Regions from separate parts of the Hyunsoonleella sp. 2307UL5-6 genome, predicted to be linked through region 1. Evidence: riboswitches for the same ligand, from Rfam matches in the RefSeq annotation. Region 1 holds a riboswitch; the other holds the start of a gene.
The links. Region 1 has a riboswitch for cobalamin ahead of ACKGJY_RS09340 (TonB-dependent receptor plug domain-containing protein). Riboswitches for the same ligand answer to the same signal wherever they lie in the genome.
Positions count from the first base shown of each region.

Region 2: linked by a shared signal. The riboswitch ahead of ACKGJY_RS00480 (PAS domain-containing protein) and the one ahead of ACKGJY_RS09340 (TonB-dependent receptor plug domain-containing protein) in region 1 are both predicted to bind cobalamin.

Region 1 is NZ_JBLFEN010000004.1:274,766-277,983, forward strand. It holds gene ACKGJY_RS09335 (ABC transporter substrate-binding protein) at 1-920, opposite strand, end outside; cobalamin riboswitch at 1,006-1,245, shown strand; gene ACKGJY_RS09340 (TonB-dependent receptor plug domain-containing protein) at 1,275-3,104, shown strand; gene ACKGJY_RS09345 (YncE family protein) at 3,108-3,218, shown strand, end outside.
Region 2 is NZ_JBLFEN010000001.1:99,301-102,518, reverse strand. It holds gene ACKGJY_RS00485 (hypothetical protein) at 1-1,006, opposite strand, end outside; gene ACKGJY_RS00480 (PAS domain-containing protein) at 1,185-1,673, opposite strand; cobalamin riboswitch at 1,781-1,919, opposite strand; gene ACKGJY_RS00475 (YncE family protein) at 1,955-2,845, opposite strand; gene murA (UDP-N-acetylglucosamine 1-carboxyvinyltransferase) at 2,858-3,218, opposite strand, start outside.

The sequences.
Region 1 (3,218 bases):
GAGTAATTTGATGGATTTAACCAAATATCAGCATTTTTAGCTTTTACAAAAACCGATTCAAAATTAAGTTTTAAACTACCAGCTCCTTTTGTGTCGCTCCACAAATAATTAACATTAGCATCTTTTAAAAGTTGTCCTTCTGTACTTGTGCCGTTTGGTAAATACCAGATATCACTATGCATGGCACCGCTTAAAACAGTTGGTTTTAAGGTTGCATTTATAGCGAGTTGTTTAGCTTCTAAATAATTTGTTTCAATGTGATTAAAAATTGAATCTGCTACTTTTTCTTTATTGTAAAGCGCACCAAAAAATTTTATCCATTCTGCTTTGGCTAAAGGCGAATTTTCAACCCAATCCCCATTAAAAATAACAGGTATTCCAGCGTTTTTTAAGGTTTCTAAACTTCGATTACCACCATCAATTCCAAAACCAACTACGATATCAGGTTTTAGTTCTAACAAAACTTCAGTGTTTAAACTTTCATTTTTACCTAATTCTCTAATATTGCCTTTATCTAATTGTTCTCTAATTTTTTCAGAAGAGATATAGTCTGTTCCGGGGAAACCAACTAAAGTTTGTTCAACTCCTAACAATTCTAAAGCGGGAAGATGGGTTGTTGATGTTACTACTATTTTTTGTATCGGTATTTCTAAAGTATTATTAAAGCGTTGTCTCTCATAGATCCAATAATCAGCTTTGTAATTATCTTCCAATAAAGCATATCGGTAGATTCGTTTTGCTTCAGGCCAAGGTTTATGTATTTCAATAATTTTATAGGTTGCATATTGCTTTATGGTAAAACCTTTTGCATATTTAATATTGAATGAAACACCTTCAACTCTTTCTTTTATCTTTTTTGCTGGTTCGCTTTTGCAGGAAACCATTGAAGCCAAAACAATTAATAAAATGAGTTTTCTCAAAATTCAATTTTTAATTATTTCAAAAGTAATATTATTTAAAGTTTTAAGATAAAGATTAAACATAATGTTTACTTTTGCAGAGAATTTGGTTTGATACGAATTTGGTTTTTAAACATGTTAAAAATCCAACGTATCAATTAAAAGGGAATCTGGTGCGATATTTATCAAGGCCAGAACTGTTCCCGCAACTGTAAGTTTATGCTGAATTTGGTTCAGTACCTCATAAAAAGAGGGTTTTGTTTACTACAATACCACTGGTTTTCACTGGGAAGGTTACAACAAAATTAAATAAGTCAGGAGACCTGCCATATTCATCATCTAATATAAACTCTCGGGTAAAGGGTTTTACAGATTATGAAACGACGTATTCTTATACTATTTTTATATACTACAGGTTTTTGCAATTTTGCTCAAGCACAGCTAGACTCTATCCAAAAGTTAGATGAAGTCTTTTTAAGTGATAGTAAACTCGTAAAGTACACTTCGGGAATTAAAGTGGAAACGCTTAATGATTCTATTATTGATAGAAACCAAGTTTCGCTTACAGGTTTACTAGCTTTTAATTCCAATTTATACTTTAAAGAAAATGGTTTTGGTATGGTGTCTTCACCATCATTTAGAGGTACGAATGCATCACAAACAGCTGTGGTATGGAATGGTATAAACATCAATTCTCAATTAAATGGTCAAACCGATTTTAATACCATAAATACCACAAATTTTGATGCTATTGAGATTAGAAGCGGTGGTGGTAGCGTGCAGTATGGTAGTGGTGCCATTGGTGGTAGTATCCATTTAAATAATCATCTAAAATTTAACTCTCATTTTGATACAAATGTGAGGCTTGCTTACGGCAGTTTTAATACTAAAATGACAAATATATCATCGTCATACGGGAATTCTAAATTTACTGCTAATATAGGTGTAGCTTATGTGGATTCTGATAATGACTATAAATATTTAGGAACAGGTAGCGTGAATGAAAATGGTGCTTTTAATAATCTGAATCTAAATTTGAATTTGGGTTATTTTATATCTGAAACTGATGTTTTAAAGTTGTATCATCAAAATTATAATGGAGAACGTCAATTTTCTGGCACCTTAGTAGCGCCATCTAATAGTAAGTTTGAAGATGAAAATTACAGAACTATGTTGGAATGGACGCGTATTTCTGGCACTATTACTTCTAAATTGAAAGCGGTACATCTTAAAGAACGGTTTAAGTTTTTTGAAAATAAAGACAATGCTTTTTTTTCATTTGGGGAAGTGAATACATTTTTACTAAATCATAATTTTAATTATCGCGTATCTGATAAATTACAGTTTAGAAGTATTTTAGAATACAGCAATTTTGATGGTGACGGTAGTAGTTTTGGAGACCCTAAACGCAATGCGTTTTCAGCAACGGTTTTAATGAATCATAAGCCTACAACTGCTTTTGAATATAACATTAACCTCAGACAAGACGTTACTTCAGATTTTGAAAATCCTTTTTTGTTTTCTGTTGATGGAATTTTTAAAGCTTCACAAGTATATTCTATTTTATTTAATGCTTCCAAGAACTTTAGAATTCCAACATTTAATGATTTGTATTGGCAACCAGGAGGGAATTTAGATTTAAATCCTGAAGCCTCTTATCAATTTGATTTAGGGCACAACCTTAATTTTAAACATATAAATTTAAAACTAAACACTTATTACATAAAAACTAAAGATTTAATACAGTGGCGGCCTGATAATACAGGTGTTTGGCAACCTATTAATGTAGCAGAATCTCAAAGTTATGGTGCGGAATTAGAAGCACATTCCAAAATTAAATTAAAACATAATCAGTTTGATTTTAGTGGTCATTATTCTTATACGGTTTCAGAAAATTTAGAAACAAATAAGCAACTTATTTATGTGCCTTTTCATAAAGGAAATGTGTCTGTTGCATACCAGCATGAGTCTTTTTCTATGTTTTATCAACATCAATTTACTGGTGAAGTTTTTATTATAGGAGATGACTTAGAAGGATTTAACGTAGCAAATATTGGGTTTGGATATTTACTTAATAAAGCCGGAAAAGTGAGATATGATATCAACTTCAGAATACACAATTTATACAATAAAAACTATCAAAATGTGGCATTAAGACCAATGCCGAATAGAAACTATCAAATATTAACAACACTTAAATTTTAAACAATGAAACTTAACAAACTATCACTTTTAGCCCTTTCAATAGGTTTATTTTTTACATCGTGTTCTACCGATGACGACGATTCACCTGTTGTACCAAGAGGTGATTATGAAAAC
Region 2 (3,218 bases), on a different contig from region 1:
AATGGATATCTGTACCTATTAAAAAATAGCGGTCTATATCATACACTAAACCTGTAAAAAAATCAATATCAGAAGCAAATGGCCTAAGTTTAGGAGTTATGTGTTTGTATGATGCTATCATTGGTATTATACCTTCAATATCAAAAAAAGCATTGTCTCTATCTCCTGCTATCGGGTGTGCTAAATACATATTATCTATCGCTTCAATAGCCCAACCCCATTGTTTGGCATGCCTGTCCCAATCACCTATTACCATATCAAATAAACGCACCTTTATATATTCTGCTTTATCAATAGAGATTTTATCTTTATGTTTTACTTTAAATTCTTGTAAATCATCAGTATCTAGAAGTTCTAACACATTTTTATATAATGTCCAATTTATTTCACCTTCAGTTTCATACTCCAAAAGAAATAGTCGGTTACCATATTTTTGATTGTAGTTGCCTAAAGTTGATTGTTTTGGTAAAAAATAAGCCTTGGGGTTGGTATGGTATATATTTACAGCATCAGCTAGTTTAGCCGCTAAAAGTGCGCCATATGGGTGTTGTGATGATATACCATCAACTACTATATTCTCTAAACCTAAAATTTTTAATACATCAGGAATTAAGGGCTTTGGGTTTTTATTTATACTTCTAAGTGAGTATAAAATACCATTTTCATCCTTTACATCAAGGGAGTGTGTTTGCTTTCCCCCGCCTTCTTCAATTACATTAACACCTCCTTTTAATGTATCTAAAAAGAGAATTGGAAACTTAACAGGTGTAGCCCATGCCGCTCTATATTGTTCTCCTTGAATAAGGTTTTTAACAATATCACTTTTATATAAATCATTGGGAATAAGTAAAACAGAATCGTGATTTCTAAAATCTATTGTATCCATGCTTCTGCCATCAAGTAAACTGCAAGTATCAAAGGTTTTTGATGTAGTATGCGTAGACCAATACACTAAATTAATACACAAAATAAGGACGATACTAATAGACAAAATCAATTTCTTCATACTTAAATTCAAGAGCAACTAAATTACATGGATTTAAAATATAACCTTGATACTATTGAATAAAGATGTAACTATATTGATGACTAAAATGTAGAAAAATAATTTAAGCTAACAATAGTTATTTAAATACTATACCTTAAAATAATAGATGAAATTTTATTTTGCAACAAAGAGGTATTTAGTTATTTACCACATTTTCTAAGGCTAAAAGATGTGTTATGTTTTGATGTTGATCTTTTAAAGGAAGAATGTGAATTTCACAATGATAAGCCTCGCCATTTTTGCGATAATTAATAACATTTTCTTTAACGGCAATACCTCGTTTTATGTGCATTCGTATGTTATCCACCTTAGTTTTCGATGTAGCTTCTCCTTGCAAAAAATTAGGCTTTTTTCCAACAGCATATTTAGTGGAGTAACCCGTCATTTTAGTAAATCCTTTATTAACCCAACAAATTTCTTGATTAGCATTAGTTAATACTAAAGCATCAAAGTCTCTGTTTTCTAAAAGTAAATCGAAGTCTAATAATAAATTATATTGCCGTTTTAGAGACTTTAAAAAATCTAATTCTAATTGCCTATTAAAATTTTTAGCTTGTTGTGCTAGATATCCAGAGTAGATATCCCAACATAAAAGAGGACCTCTTTGTAATTTTATTGTTTTCATCTTATTTCTTTTTATTATTCGAAATAAAAAATAGGCAAGCATTTATCTGCACTAAGTTACCTTAAAGGAAAGTATACAGTCTAGACTTGGCTTTTTATCGCGAAAGCAAATTGTCAATTTAAAAAGGCTAGTGTCTGACTTATAGTTATAGATTAATAACTACTTACAGTTGCGCGACAGCTCATGATTTACACATGATTCCTAATTATGTTAGCATAATGCTAAACCTTTACTACAAAGATATACATTTAAACATAGAATATCTTTTTCTTAATCACAATTTAATGAGTAATAACTTTATATGCCATTACTGTATTATGAAAAAATGTGGGCACTAACAGTGTTTTGGTAGCTGGTATATATGCAATATCTGCTGCATTTATCTTTTGTGCTCTAGTATCTAAAAGCTGTGTTTTACTCCAATCTTTACTATGAATATAAAAAATTTCTCCTTGCCAACTAGATACTATAAAATCATCATTTTCTAATTTAATAACACCATCACCATGGCCTACACCATTAACTAGTGTTTTAAATGTATTGTTGGTTTCACTATAAATACCAAAATTATGTGTGCTAGAAGTAGCATAGTAAATCCCTTCTTTTTGGTAGGATAATCCATTTAATCGTCCTAAACTATCTGTAGCAATTTCATTCAATTCACTATTTTCAATTTTATATATAGCATCAGAGTTTGAACCAGACACATATACCGCATTATCTGAGGTGGTAATATCGTTTAAGTGTGGCACATCTTCAACAGTATAAGTATTAGTAACTTTTTTTGTAGCTATCTCTATTTCAACAACACGATCTATATCATTTACGTAAAGTTTCCCGTTTAAGATACCCATGCCTTTTGGCCCACTTAGACCTTCTATCCATTTTAAATTTATTATTTCTCCTTTGGTATTTATTGTAGAAATAAAACCATTATCATCTTTATCCCACGGGGCATTATTAACGTTTGCTACATAAATAATTTGTGATGATGCATCATATAAAACAGCTTCGCTAGTAGTAAGTAAAGTGTCTGTTTCCCAAATTAGTTCCAGAGAAGGTGATTTTATACGACTATTAGATACATTTTCTTTTTGTGTTTCTTTTTTATCAATACAAGAAGAAAATAACATTATACATAATAGCAATTGTACCGTTACTATTTTTTTCATGGGTTTAAAATTTTAGTTAACACGTTCTATTTTTGCACCAATAGCTCTTAAACGATCATCAATATCTTCATAACCACGATCAATCTGTTCAATATTTTGGATGGTAGATGTACCTTTTGCTGACAATGCAGCAATTAACAGTGATACTCCTGCTCTAATATCGGGAGACGTCATTGTAGTAGCTTTTAAGGTTGATTTAAAATCATGACCAATAACGGTTGCCCTATGAGGATCGCACAAGATAATTTTTGCGCCCATATCTATCAATTTGTCCACGAAAAACAAACGACTTTCAAACATTTTTTGATGTATTAATACACTACCTCTAGCCTGTGTAGCTACTACTAAAATTATACTTAGTAAATCTGGTGTA